Linked DNA regions of Candidatus Scalindua japonica. Each later gene encodes a partner of the first gene's protein in a complex. Links are inferred from orthologs where the notes say so. Each region holds a gene or a part of one and is shown on either strand. Other genes may lie near its edges.

Evidence for each region. Proteins that work in one complex are often made in the same cells at the same time.
Region 2: SCALIN_RS05445 (region 1) and scpB share a complex: the UniProt entries of both Bacillus subtilis proteins name them as parts of the cohesin-like complex. The link is inferred for Candidatus Scalindua japonica from one-to-one orthologs.

What each region holds. Positions count from the first base shown.
Region 1 is NZ_BAOS01000005.1:218,937-226,571, forward strand. Bases 4,276-7,063 are described here. They hold SCALIN_RS05445 (segregation and condensation protein A), read right to left. Parts: upstream 6,140-7,063; coding sequence 5,411-6,139; downstream 4,276-5,410. Other genes in these bases: yidC (membrane protein insertase YidC), read right to left, coding at 4,276-5,158; SCALIN_RS05440 (Trm112 family protein), read right to left, coding at 5,225-5,395; SCALIN_RS05450 (site-2 protease family protein), read right to left, coding at 6,187-6,819. Outside these bases: nrdD (anaerobic ribonucleoside-triphosphate reductase), read right to left, coding at 1-1,316; transcriptional regulator NrdR, read right to left, coding at 1,324-1,818; tRNA uridine-5-carboxymethylaminomethyl(34) synthesis GTPase MnmE, read right to left, coding at 1,944-3,377; more of yidC, read right to left, coding at 3,413-4,275. UniProt on the Bacillus subtilis protein: Participates in chromosomal partition during cell division. May act via the formation of a condensin-like complex containing Smc and ScpB that pull DNA away from mid-cell into both cell halves.
Region 2 is NZ_BAOS01000010.1:141,991-149,561, reverse strand. What follows is about bases 2,720-5,443. They hold scpB (SMC-Scp complex subunit ScpB), read left to right. Parts: upstream 2,720-3,672; coding sequence 3,673-4,215; downstream 4,216-5,443. Other genes in these bases: SCALIN_RS06610 (4Fe-4S binding protein), read right to left, coding at 4,480-5,443; SCALIN_RS06620 (trypsin-like peptidase domain-containing protein), read left to right, coding at 2,720-3,521. In the rest of the region: SCALIN_RS06630 (AsmA-like C-terminal region-containing protein), read left to right, coding at 1-64; ATP-dependent zinc metalloprotease FtsH, read left to right, coding at 308-2,170; more of SCALIN_RS06620, read left to right, coding at 2,151-2,719; more of SCALIN_RS06610, read right to left, coding at 5,444-5,619; SCALIN_RS06605 (TorD/DmsD family molecular chaperone), read right to left, coding at 5,645-6,391; SCALIN_RS06600 (4Fe-4S dicluster domain-containing protein), read right to left, coding at 6,518-7,150; SCALIN_RS06595 (molybdopterin-dependent oxidoreductase), read right to left, coding at 7,171-7,571. UniProt on the Bacillus subtilis protein: Participates in chromosomal partition during cell division. May act via the formation of a condensin-like complex containing Smc and ScpA that pull DNA away from mid-cell into both cell halves.

The sequences.
Region 1 (7,635 bases):
GGTTCGGTATATGTATCCTGACTTATATGAAAATCACATTTAGGGAATGCAAACACATGACCATGACAGTCGCCATTTCGCCAGACATCAAGCAACGCCTTTGTAAACCTCTGGGAAGCCAATTCATAATCCCCATACGCCCTGCCGGTATACTTTCCTCCGGGGCCTACTGCCTGTATCTTCTTCAGATAATTTGGCACCCCCGTGTGTATGTTAAAATCGAGGAACAGTGTCTGCCCTCCACGTGAGAACGCGCTCTGAGAACCACTGAAGATTAAGTGTTGAGCTTCCTGCTTCATCTCTTCATGGCTCATATGCTCTACATACGGAGCATACATTATATTGACATAACCTATTCCCAGAGCTCCGGCATAATACGCCTGCATCGATGCAAGAAAAGTATTTAAATGACCCGTAAGTGTTCGGGCATGTTTTGCAGGAGCGGAAGATGTGTCAAGGTTTTCCAGCGACAATCCATATTTCTTCAAGTACTCAAGAGAGTGGGATGAACAATACACCCTGGTTGGATAACCAAGATCATGGATATGGACCATCCCGGAAGTATGAGCGTCCGCAACCTCTTTCGAATAAACCTCCTGAAGGGCATACTGTTTCATAGTATTCTCAGCAACGGCCAGGTTAATTGCTTCGGGGTTATTCGATGCTATATTACTGTTTTCCTTAACTTTGGAATAGATAAGCTCTTCAATATCATACTTTGGCATGCCGAGACTGGCCTGCTTTTTCAGCTTTGCGTTATAACCTCTCTCAAAAAGCTCATTATCCACTAACTCTCTGATTAAAGGAGTAGATATTTTGTTAAGTCCGGAAGCAAAGATGCGTCTCTCAACAGCAGCCGCAATTTCCTGAGATATGGAAACTGACAATTCCGCCTCTTTCTCCAGGGCTGTCGCTATTCTCGCCCTGTCCCACGGAAACGACTCATCTTTTGAAACAAGATCAACCATGAGCGCCGCATCTGTTGTGTCACCGCTTTTCGTAGTTTGTTTTCTCACGCGAAGTGATTTACGCACCTTCGCCCTGTCTTCTCTGTATAAAATGTAGGCTTTAGCCGTCTTTGCATGTCCGTTTTTTATTAAAACCTCTTCAACCAAGTCCTGGACATCCTCAATACCTGGAATATTTTCAACAAATCTTTTTTGTAAAAAATGGGTAACAACACTTGCAAGCTCCGCTGCAATAGACCGGTCCGCTCCACCAACAGCTTTTGCTGCCTTAAAAATAGCATCTGCTATCTTGCTCTCATCAAATGCCACCATCCTACCATCACGTTTTTGAATTGTTTCAACTGTCATTGTATTATTACCCTCCATTCTTACTTGTTTTTTTCTGTTTTATTTTCTTCGCTGAAGGCATCAAAGGTTTAAGTTCATTTATAAATTCGTTTATATCTTTAAACTCTCTATAGACCGACGCAAATCTGACATAAGCAACCTTATCCAAAACCCTGAGATGTTGCATAACAAGTTCACCAATAGATGTTGTTTCAACCTCCTTCTCAAATTTATCGTATATTACACTTTCTATTTCAGAAACAATAGTTTCAAGTATATCCGTTGACACTGGTCTTTTCTCACACGCCTTGAGCAAGCCTGACAAAATCTTATTGCGATCAAAATTAATCCTGCTACCATCTTTTTTTATCACCCTTACAGGGCTCTCTTCCACCCTCTCATATGTTGTAAAACGCCTGCCACAATTTAGACACTCTCTCCTTCGCTTTACACTCAACCCATCAGTTGATGCTCTTGAATTAATAACTTTATCGTCGTCAACTTTACAGAACAAGCACTTCATAATGGTATCAGAATTAAAAAAACACAAATGTAAAAGCAACAACCAGAGAACAACATCTGGGATGTGTGAGTAAGCTACCATACAACATATAGAATGTCAAGTGGAATTCCAGGGATTAATTTTTTTTATTTGCCAATACAAAATGTTGAAAACACGATGTCTAAAATATCTTCTGTTACTACCTCTCCGGTAACCTCACCAATAGCGTCTACAATCCTTCTCAGGTCAATTGCCACAAGTTCATGACTCATACCGCCTACCAGTGAATCCGAGATTTCCTCTATAATTTCAATAGCTTTACCGATTACTATTTCCTGCCTTACGGTGAAAACTATTTCTGATGCTGAAACATCAACATTACTTTCAAGGATTTCAGAAATGATTGTTTTTTTTAATGTATCCAATCCATCACCGGTAAGTACAGATGTTTTTACCACCGGAAAAGCGTTCATCTGCAAAGGAAGATTTTCATGACAAACATTTTGCTTAAGATCGGTTTTATTAATTACTATTATCTTATTCTTCGTGGTTATAGAGTCAAAAAGCGCTATCTGCCGGTCACAAACATCAACAGAACCATCAATAACAAATAACACAACCTGAGCGTCATCCATGGAACTGTATGTTTTCCGTACAATAAGAGATTCCAACTCGCCCTCGCTACATGTAACCCCAGCAGTGTCTTTCATGCGGAAATTTATACCATCTAAAAGCACATCAGCTTCTAACGTATCTCTTGTTGTACCATGGACTGGCGTCACTATCGCTTTTGAACGGTTTAATAATTTATTAAACAAACTTGATTTACCCGCGTTTGGCCAACCAATTAATACCGTGTTAATACCGTGATGAAATATTTTTGGTTTTTGTCCACCCCCACTAACCAGGCTTAATTTCTCTTTTACACGCTCAAGTTCTTTCTTGATTTCACCAGAAGAGACCAATTCAATGTCCTGGTCATAAAAATCAATAGAAGCCTCTACTCTGGCACAAAGATCCATCAACCCCCCTTGTATGCCATGCATCAACTCTGTCAGCTTACCCTTCAGGTTAGATACAGACATTAACAACTCAGAATCTGTCTGGGAACGAATAACGTGCATGACAGACTCTGCCTCTGCAAGGCTTATCCTGCCATTAAGAAATGCTCTTTTGGTAAATTCTCCGGGTTCCGCAATCCGAATATTTCTCGATACTTCATTATTGTCTTCTCGATTAGTATTTTCTCTTCCAGACGAAAGCAGCATTTTCATGAGCATCTCAAGCAAGGGAGGTGAGCCAAAGGTATGGATCTCTACAACATCCTCCCTGGTGTATGAATTTGGAGACTTCATGATATAAACAGAGACAGGAATGCGGACATTTTCCTTTTCGAGAGAGAGGATGCCATGACAGGAGCTGAAACCTTCATTGCTTATTTTCTCTCCGGTAGCATCAGGCACAAAGATACTTCTTAAACAATTAAAAACATCTTTGCCGCTAAGCCTGATAATCGCCCTGAGAGACTGGCCGGAGGGTGTGGATATCGCTAATATACTGTCATTGATACCAAAAGACATGATTTCAGTTTATCTACTGATGCTGTGGCAAAATATTATTTTTTCACCTTAGCCTTAGCGTCAATTACCCTCTTACCCTTATAATAGATATCAAGCTTTTTAACACTTCTTCTAATCAGTATCTGCTCACCTATGCTGATAATCGTACTTGTTGTCCAGTAAAGAGCAAGTCCTGAAGCAAAGTTATAAAGCATGATAGGAAACAGGAGCGGCATCATCTGCATCATTCTCTGCTGCATCTTTGCCTGGGGATCATCTCCTGCGGTATTCTTTGGTGTCAGTTTCATTTGTATAAATGACGCAATACCCATTAAGATCGGTAAAATATTCAACCATCCCCCGATAACCGGCAATGTGAATGGTAATTGGAATAGTTGATCAGGCGCTGACAAATCTCCGATCCAGGCTACAAAAGGAGCCTGTCTCATCTCGAATGAGGATTGAAGCGTCCTGAATAAAGCAAAGAATACGGGCATTTGAAGCATCATGGGGAGGCAACCGCTCATTGGGTTCACCCCATGTTCCTTAAACAACTTCATCTGTTCCTTACCCATCTTCTGCTTATCGCCCTTATGCTTCTCCTTTAACTGACCGATCAGAGGCTGTAATTGCTGCATTCTGACCATGGACATCTGGCTTTTTCTGGTTAAAGGGAAAAGTACTAATTTTACAAGAAATGTAAGCACCAGGATAGCAACGCCATAATTTGGAATAACTCCGTATGCCGTATTCAGTATCTTCACAAGTATCTTACATATCGACCTCATCATACCGTAGTCATAATCTAAAATCGACAAGAGATCTTCGCATTGATTTAAGGCCTTTGTCTCTTTAGGCCCAAGGAAGTAAATATAGTCATGTCGTTTTTCACCCTGTGGTGGTATCGCTATTTTTGTAGTATGAAGTTCAACAGTAAAGTCAGCTGATTTATTATCTATGTAAACAGGATCAGGATTATCAATTAACTCAGATGTCGCGACAGTCATTCTACAGCCTGCCTGAGGTTTTAACGCTACTGCAAAGTACTTATTGGTAGAACCGGCTAATGTAATACCGACTGATTCATTTTTATACGGCATATCTTTAATATCAGTATGCGCAATCTTCGTCTTACCCTTACCCACATCTATTCCGACTATTGACGAAAGACCGGAAGTTTTGTTTACCTCAGGATAAATACCATTTGCAGCCGTTATTGAATATGATGTACGGATCTCAGAATCAGTAGTGTTCTGCAGAGAAATGGCCACATCAAAATAATAATTCCCGCTTTTTAAAGATATCTCTTTCGTTATTTGAATTCCATTCTCTAATAAAGCAGCAAAAACAACCTTGTCAGGCCCTTTCTCAATCACCTTATATCTGCGGGTTTTTGATTGATAACTTTTATCATCCGCCAATTCAACACTAATTGGTAAAGAATCCGGTTTTGAAGACTTAAGCAATTCTAATGTCTCTGTTTTTTCAGGATTTTTGAATTCCGGTAATATCACAGACTTAAGCGCAGCCCCTTCATTTGTCCATACAGACCTCATCACATCGTTTTGTAGCAAAATGTAGTCCTGCAATTCTGCATCATTTTCAACGATTTCGACAACCTTTCGGTCATGTGCCACCACTTCAGTCTCTATTTCATCCTTTAACTCGCCCTGTTCAATGGTTTTTTCCGCAACCTCTTCCGGACCTTTTTCACCGGATTGCTCAGGTGGTTTCATCAAATTAAAGAAATAAAGCATTATTATTCCACACAGGAATAAAGCTATTAATGCTTTCTTATCCATTTACCTGTTCTCCAAACTTCCTTAAGAATAAAAAATATTTTATAAAATTATGAATATCAAAATCCGCTACTTATCATCTTTCGGTAATTCAGCTTCGTCTATTAACATAACGGGAATATCGTCCTTTACAGGGTACCGTCTCCCGCAATTAGTACATACTATTTTATCGTTTTCAAGTTTTACCTCAACTTTGCAAAGCGGACAAGCAAGAATTTCTAGCAACTCTGCATCAATCATCAGAACTTACTCCTTTCAATTACCAGCTTTTTTTATTCTAATTTCATCAAAATCCCTGGTCTGCTCCAGTTTAATCTTTTTTAATCGCACCAACTCCAGCAATGCAAGAAAAAAACCTATGATCTCTTCCTTACCCTGATTCTCATACAATAACTCATTAAGTGAAACCGTGTACGAAGTAGCCAGCCTATTTATGACCTTATCCATGTATACATGCACCGGGGTATCATCATAGACGATTTTCTGAATAACATCCCCCAGAGTCTGTTTCATAAAACCAGAGAAAAATTGTGCAAGTTTCCAAACATCAACGTCGTCGAGGTTTACCTTATCATCCTCTTCTTTTCCGTCATCTATAAGTCTCTCCTCAGGCCTCGAGAATCTATGGCTTCGCTCCTCAGATAACATCGACATTGTTGTAGTAGCTTCCTTGTATTTTTTATATTCCAGTAGCTGCTTTACCAACTCCAGCCTCGGATCTTCCCCCTCATCCTCATCGGTTACTTCCGTGCGAGGCAGAAGCGTCTGAGACTTTACATACATTAATGTTGAAGCCATAACAAGAAAATCTCCAGCCAACCCAATGTCTATACTTTGTAGCTCATTTAAATAAGCTATATATTGGTCGGTAATTTTGGCAATTGGTATGTCATATATATCAACCTCTTCCCTGCGTATTAAGTAAAGAAGCAGATCAAGCGGTCCATTATAGGTATCGAGGTCAATTTTATATTCTGTCAGCATTTGGTTATAGGTTTTTGTTAGTGTAAATCAGCGAAATCAGTACCTGATCAGTTAATCATAAATGTCATAAAAAGATTCGCAAAAAATACCGTTGGAGGCCAGATAACATAGGACAATATCGGTATATGAGCAAAATTTCCCATCAAAATTATCCCGAGTAAAATAAAAGGACTATACCTACAGATATTTTCGTACCCGGGAAGCATCTGACGAGGCAAAAACCCTTTCAGGACATGTGAACCATCCAAAGGATACAACGGAATACAGTTAAAAATTGCCAGTATCAGGTTAATCATAATTAACTGTTTCAATACTTCAAACAGATCCGATGAAACCCCGGTAATCTTATACAATATTTGAAATATTAAACCGAAAAGCAACGCCGAGACAAAGTTAGAAACTGGCCCTGCAGCTGAAACCAGGACATCATCACGCCTGGGATGCTTGAAATAAGCCGGATTTACCGGCACCGGCTTTCCCCATCCGAAATGAGCAAAGATGAAACATAATACTCCCAGAGGGTCAAGATGCGCTAACGGATTAAGGGTAAGTCGCCCCTGCATTCTGGCCGTTGGATCACCTAATTTATTAGCAGTCCAGGCATGAAAGAATTCGTGAATAGTTAGTGCGTATAATATTGCAATTGCAAAAGGTATTATACTCTTAAGATCAAGGCCCATTTAATATGTAGTAAATTTGTCATACTATCACGCTTCACATTGTATGTCAAGCAAAGAACATTACCAGATACACAACGTTCTTACACTGACAAAAACCCTGTTTTTTACTCCCAAATGATTTAACCTATCCGCAAACAAGGAATACTTATATAGTCGTTATTGGTAAAATGTGCATGAAGAAAAAAATAAATAGTTGGTAGAAAGGTATGTGGATGCCAAAACTCACTCGACGAAGAGTTTGTAAGCGCTATATTCCCTATTTTTTTACTGTAAGACATTTATAATAAATTGTTAAAGGTACGCTTGAATAAAAAATACTTGTACATATAATAAATTGCAACTATAATAAACCGCCGTTTTACATAACCCATGTAGAGAAACTACTTTAACAAATATTTATTAAGCGTGAAATAATCAAAACAGATACATATAAAATATTTTAATAGAACAAATGATACCGATATTATGCTTTAGTCAATGTAAGTACACTCACGATAGAGAATTGATATTCAGGATATGCCTGACACAGAAAACAAACTACTTAACTTATACAGTCCAAATCAAAACAATCCTGACCAGATATACCCATTACGAAGTTGTTTTAGGAATTTCAGGGCAGGAGTTTGCCTGAAATTTTGATTTTTCGATTGAACAAAACCAGAGGCTTAGCAATGCTAAGTCGAGGATTTTGTGATTGAGAAAAATCTATAAGTTCTGGTGAAATCTGGTAATGAAAACCGAAAACCAATTCGTGATGGGTATAATTAGTGGGTTACGACAATTCCCTTGTAGAAGCCAGAGTTTTTCTTCCAGACT
Region 2 (7,571 bases), on another replicon or contig:
TGATGTGCTGGTACATACTAATGATAATACGGAAGAAGCTGGAAAACAGAAGAATGTTAAGTAGGTTTAATGTCGGTACAAAAACAAAAGGCTCCTTACATTAGTGTTGGATAAAGATCAGTTGTACTGAAACAGGGTGATCACGCCCTGCACATTTGTTTGGTATAAATAATTTTTCTGTTAGCGTAGTCAGGGCGCTGTTAAAAATTTGATATGTACTGATGTGCGAATAGTGTATAATAACTCCTTTTCAAACCTTAGGAGGAATATTAAAACCTTTGGTCGACAGAAAGGTTAAGACGTAACCATGGACCAACAAAAAAAAGAACCTACAAAGAAGCAACTCAACTTACCAATATGGTATATTCTCATTGCGGCTTTTCTCTTTATGAGCCTCTCTTCATATATGTTTAACCCTGTAGGTGGAAACATATCCTATAGCGATTTTAAGAGTCTGGTTAGAGATGGAAAAGTTGAATCATGTCAGATTGCATCCAGTGTTATTAAGGGGACCCTCAGGGCGGAAGACTTGAGGTCTGATAAAAAGCAAACCTTTGTTACCGCAAGAGTTGATGATCCTGATCTTGTTAAAGAGCTTGAAGCTCAGGGTGTTCAATATGCAGGAAACTATGAAAATACATGGTTGCAGCAGTTTCTGTTTACATGGATATTACCTATTGGTATTTTCTTTCTCATTTGGCGCTTTATCTTCAAGAAAATGGGGGGGGCAACTGGCAGTATAATGTCATTCGGAAAGAGCAAAGGGAGAGTATACGCTCAGGAAGATTTGAAATTTTCATTTGACGATGTTGCGGGTATAGATGAAGCAAAGGAGGAATTGCAGGAGGTGGTTGAATTCCTTAAAACACCCCATAAATTTACAAACCTGGGAGGGAGAATTCCCAAAGGTGTACTCCTGGTTGGTGCTCCGGGGACAGGTAAAACGCTTCTGGCAAAGGCTGTTGCCGGCGAGGCGAAGGTACCGTTCTTCAGTATCAGTGGTTCCGAGTTTGTTGAGATGTTTGTTGGTGTTGGGGCATCCAGAGTAAGAGATATGTTCGGGCAGGCATCTCAAAAGGCGCCGTGTATAATCTTTATCGACGAGCTTGACGCGATAGGAAAGACAAGAGGTGCGAATCCTGTTGGCGGACATGATGAACGAGAGCAGACTCTGAACCAGCTGCTTGTAGAGATGGATGGTTTTGGCGCTAATACCGGTGTGATAATTATGAGCGCTACCAACCGACCTGAAACACTTGACCCGGCACTACTCAGGCCCGGGCGGTTTGATAGACAGGTTGTTGTTGACAGGCCGGACTTACATGGTAGAGAAGCAATATTAATTATTCACTCAAAAGGTGTAAAACTTGACAAAAATGTGAACCTTAAATCAATTGCTGCGATGACGCCTGGGTTTGTCGGTGCTGATCTGGCGAATATAATAAATGAAGCAGCATTGCTGGCAGCTAGGCGCAGTAAGGAAAAGGTTGGTATGAGTGACATTGAAGAAGCTATTGAGAGGGTCATGGCTGGGCTTGAAAAGAAAAAAAGAGTGATAAACAAGCAGGAGAAAGAAATTGTTGCTTATCATGAATGCGGACACGCGCTGGTAGCGTCATGCTTAACCACTACGGATAAGGTAAAGAAAATATCGATAATTCCAAGAGGTGTTGCCGCGTTAGGCTATACCCTTCAGCTTCCCACTGAAGACAGATATATGATGACAAAATCCGAACTGACAGAACGGATCTGTGTCTTTCTCGGGGGTAGAATTGCAGAGGAAATAATCTTTAACGAGGTTTCAACAGGGGCGCAGAATGATCTTGAGAAGGCATCAGAGATAGCAAGGAGGATGGTGAAATATTACGGCATGAGTGATAAAATTGGCATTGTTACTTTTGAACCAGAAAATAAATCTGCTTACCTCGGTTTTGGTATGGGAGGCAATAAGGAATATAGTGAAGAAACTGCTAGAGACATAGATATAGAGGTTAAGAGGATTATTGATGATACTTATGTAAAAACAAAAAAAATCCTTGAGAACAAGAAGCCAATGCTAATTAGACTGGCAAAAATACTTATTGAAAATGAGGTCATAGAAGAGGATGAGCTAAAGAAGTTTCTCGATAGTGAAAAAGAGGGAAAGACTGATGAAACTAACGTTAACTGATATTCGGTCTTTGTTTAGCGGTAGCCTCTCTTGTTTCGTGGTAATAGGTGTACTCCTGCTTACAAATTCATTTTCCCGTGAAAGTCTCGCAGAAAAAACCCTTTCCGATACTTTTGTGTCCATAGTAAAAGATACAAAAAAATCTGTTGTTACTATCCATACTACTAAAATATCTGAGGATAATACACTAAACAGAGGCTTTAGAATTAAAGGACAGGGGACAGGTGTAATCTATGACAAGAAAGGTTTCATCATTACCAACAAACATGTTGTAAAAAATGCCGGTGAAATTATTATTAGATTGCACGATGAGAGTGAGTATAAAGCAGAAATTGTTGGTACGGATGAAAGGTCTGACATTGTGGTGTTAAGGATAGATGCTGAGAACTTGACACCTGCAGGTTTTGGGAATTCAGACTCGCTGGAATTAGGAGAGATTGTTTTGTCGATTGGTAACTCTTTTGGGCTTGGGCAGACGGTTACAAGCGGAATAATAAGTGCGGAGGGGACATCAAATTTGCAGCTAACGGGTTTTGAGGACTTTATTCAGACAGATGCTACCATTAATCCGAATAGCTATGGCGGGCCGCTTGTAAACCTGAATGGAGAAGTCGTTGGAATAAATACCCTTCCACCAAAACAGACAGTCGGTTATTTTGGAATAAGCCTTGCCATTCCAATAAATGTGGTTAAAAAAGTAACGGAAGATCTGATTCAATATGGAAAGATTACCAGAGGTTGGTTAGGTGTTACTGCTCAACCCGTTACCAGAGAATTACAAAAAGCTCTCGGGCTTAAAAAAAATCTGGGCGCCCTCGTAAGCGATATAGAACCAGGTTCTGCTGCCGCGAATGCCGGAATAAAAAGTGGTGATGTGATAATCAAGTATGATGGCAAAAAGCTAAAAAATATTCTACACCTCAGAAGCCTCGTTAAAGGGACAGAAATCAACAAAGAGGTTAGAATGACCGTAATAAGAGACGGTGTGGAACTGGAATTTACTACCACTATGCTTGAGTCATCAAAAACAGAAACAGAAAATAAGAAGGATTTATTCAGTAATCTGGGGGTGAATGTGCAAAACCTTACCAGCAAACTATCTATCACATTAGGATATGAGGGCGAAGAAGGTATTGTTATCACTAACGTACAGCGGGGAAGTCCCGCATTTAAGGCGGGATTAACAAAAGGTGATCTTATTGTTGAAGTCCAACATAAACCTGTTACAAGTAGCGAAGAGCTTTATCAGGCAATTTTGAAGATCAGGAACGAAGAGGATATATTATTGTTCATTAAACGTCCGGACAAAGCATCCAAATTTATTGTCCTGAAGCAGAAGAAAGGTGTTTGATTTAAATCAGTCACTTGCCAGATTTTTCTGATATTAGCGTAGGGTTGGTGTTACCCATCAGCGTTTAATTATATACATAGTGGTGATGATAGATGTCCACTGTAGCAATAAACAATACATCGTTTACACAATTCATTTATAATCATAATTGATGGAACCACTGGAAAAGAAATCTCCTGATGATGTTAAGAGAATAGTTGAGGCCGTTTTATTTGCTGTTCAAGAACCTATTTCCGCACGCAAACTGAGTGATATTGTTGGCGATACTGATACCAGGGAAATTCAGGAAGTAATTCGACAATTACGCGAGGAATATGACGCTCATGATAGAGTGTTTCAAATTGAAGAGATTGCTAACGGGTTTCAACTGCTCTCCCGACCTGAATACCATGAATGGATATCAAAGATACGTAAAAAGAGTAGCGAAAGCAAACTTTCACAACAAGCCCTGGAAACCCTGTCAATCATCGCTTACAAACAACCTATTATACGGGCCGATATTGAAGCAATTCGGGGTGTTCAATCCGGTCAGATGATTAGGACACTGATTGAAAGAGGCCTTGTAAAGATTACCGGGCGTGATGAAGTACTCGGACGTCCACTCCTCTATGGGACAACTACAAAGTTCCTGAACCATTTTGGTCTGAAATCAACTAAAGACCTTCCCAAAGTAGAAGACCTGGAGATGCCGTAAATCTGAACTTGGCAGTCCATGATCACACTATGCAGGAGCTGCATCTTGCTTACAACGATGTTCGGCTCAGTTTTCCATAAAACGTGCGAGTGAGTGTTCTATAATATATATATCACACAGAGAACAAGGCACATACTCAATCTTATTATAGATCAATAAAATTCGTCTCTGAAAATCCAATAAAAATTAGGCAAAACATCCCCCTGCTGAGAAATTATTATAAGATGAATATTTTCGAGAGATACCTGTTTATATTTGATATAGTTACCCATATCGTTTCCTACACGTTGAACATCGTGTTCTTTGCTCATTAGCTATTTTTTCTCCACAAATAGTACAGGAGACCAGTTTGATTCTGGCAATCACCTCACTTTTTTCTCCAAGAATATCTTCAATGTCAATATTTGTTTCAAAATCGATAGCATTTTGGGGACATGCTTCCTTGCAGAGTGTACAGTTGTTACATAATGAAGTATTTACATATAAGGATAGGAAGTCATTTTCCCTTTTTTTAGTGATTGCTCCTGTTGGGCAGAGAGAAATGCAGGCGCCGCATGCAGAACATCCTTTTTCGTCAACTTTTATCTTTCCAAATGATAACTCTGGCTTGTATTTAATGACCGTCTTGTTTTCATAACTATTTTGTCTGAGGATCATCTTGAGTAATTTCATTTGAGGTGAAGGCCGTTTCCTCCCCTTACTCACAATAGAGTTATTCAACTTTTCCTTAATCGTAGTTTCAGTGCGGTGGACAAAGGATGCAGTACCGTTTTTTATCTTATCGGAAAGCATTGAAAAAAGATCTCTTCTACTTAAGACCGCTTGCTTACACTTTTCTTTTTCCTCTATTTTTATTGCAAATCGTGTAACCCCTTTACTCTCCAGCAACATCTGAGAAGTGGTAAGAACGTTTTTAATCAATTTTTCTCCCAGGTGATAATGGCACTGAGAACAATTACCCTTTGTTAAAACGATTTTATCAAATCCCATAAGAGCAGTACCAAGAATAATGTTTGGCGTTATTCTTCCCAGACAATGAAGAAAAAGAGAATTTCTGTCCTGCTTGTCTGCACGGTGACAGTGAAAAAACAGGAGTTTCCTGCCTCCTGGATATAGAATCCTATTTTTTTTGTAAATGGCTTCCGCCTTACTTAACAGGTTACGATCGGAAGAAAGTTCATTCTGAAATACCTCTGTAGGACAAACGGCCTGGCATAGGCCGCAGTCAGTACAGCCGTCCTTTATGTTTGGGCCCGGGTTTAAAGATATGGCATCCTGAGGGCAGATATTTACGCATCTGCTGCAGGTGCTTTTTTTGTAAAGGACACGTTTACATAAATCCTGTAAGGCAGATGTCTTGTGGTCATCAGCCAGTACTTCCTTTAAGATTATTCCTGTACTCATTCTTTCCCCTGAACTGTTCGATATTTTATGGAGTTTTCATTTCCGGTTTACAAATTTCTGAATTTGCAATTGCTAAAAGAAAAGCTGTATCTTGACTAAGAAATTTTTCGATAATTATGGTGAGGCCACAATAAAGTTGGCTTCTTGAGTTTATCTGGATAGATTTGCTGAGTTGAGGAAACCATTCATTTAGATGTTCTTGTAGAAACTTAATCTCGATTTTACGATATCTGATAATATCCGTTACTTCTCTTTTTGCTTGATCATAAAATGTTTCCCCTTCCTGATTGGCAATCACCTCAACTTCCATTTCACACAAGAAACACATAAATGATAACTCAACTCCAATGTGTGTAGGCAATTCCTTGCACGTCCTTTCCATCTTCGCTCCTGATGACCGGTATATCTTTTTTACTGCAATGGCATATTCTCCTAGTAGAGGACCTCTTGCTTGCTGGTCTTTGCCCATTTTTCCACGATAAACGTCCTCAAACGGGGCGACATATCGACCTGTAGGCACTGCAAAGAGATCCAAATATTCCTGTTTGATAGATAAAAGATCTTTATCGATATCCACGGTAGCAGCAAATTCCCTTAAAACCTCTACAGCATTTCCACCAAATAATACAGAAAGTTCATCTATAGTCTCTTTTGACACGATGTAAAGCAGAAAGTCTTTACTGGGAGGAAGCAAGTAAACAGAAGAGAGAAATCTATACATATCCCTTCTCGCCTTAGCGTCCTGAGTTGCAACACTCGTATTCATTTTCATACCATCAACTCCTTTATTGGTAAACGAAACTTCCTGGATTTATGAAACAAATTTTTCTGTATGTTGATAATTATGATAAAATTCGTTATCGTAACGAAAGGTATTATCTTAACCATTGTTTCTTTCTTATCGTTGTCCGGTCTCGAACTTTACATGGGGAGTTGTAAGTGAAGGATCGGCAAAACCATCAGGTGCATTCATCCCCGACTCATTAGGATCAAAATCTTCCACAAGATGAAGCGCGTTTCCCACGCAGGAAGTTACACACGCTGGCTCAAACCCTGTGCGATCACCGTTTTGATCATACAAACGGTGAAAACAGAAGGTGCATTTCTCTACCTTTAAGGAATTCGAGTTGAATTGTGGTGCACCATAAGGACAAGATTGTGTACAGTTCTTGCAACCTATACAAAAGTCCTGGTTAATCAGCACAATGCCGTCTTCGTTTCTCTTGATGATAGCATTACCAGGGTCCTCGAAGTTGTCAGGATCTGATTTTGGGCATGAAGTGAGACAACCCGGGTGTTGGCAGTGATTACAGGCACTCGTAATGAATTCCAGTTTGGGATTGGGATAGACCCCACTCTCCTTCTTGACAACCCAACGGTAACTCACGTGGTCTGGAAGGACACCATTCCCGTTTTTAAAGGGCATCGGTGATTCTAATGGAGTCGTATTATTTTCTGACTTACATGCAATGGTGCATGTATCACACCCCGTACATTTATCCAAATCTATTAACCAACCTAGTTGTGACATTTTCGTCTCCTCCTGATTTATTAAACTTTTATTATAGTAACTGATGTATTAAAAAACGAACAGCTAGCCCCAATAGGTTCTTGAAGGCTTACGTTAGGATATTGATTGTCTGTTCTCATTATCTGTGTAGGTTGAATACCCGCTCCTCGACTTGGATCGTGTCCCGTAGGCTCACCATCGATTACCATTGAACGGGAAGATTGCTCCCAGTGACCGTAATGATGTGAGATACCAACTACTCCAGGCATCAATCCCTGTGTTACCTTTGCCTTTCCTTCAATACCATTAGGATTAGAAGCAGAGGAAACGTTCACCATATCTCCTGTTTCAATGCCTAGTGCGTCAGCATCTTCTGCATTAATCTCTACGAAATTTTCTGGTGCCATAAGCATAAGCCAGGGGTTAACATTTGTCCTGGCTT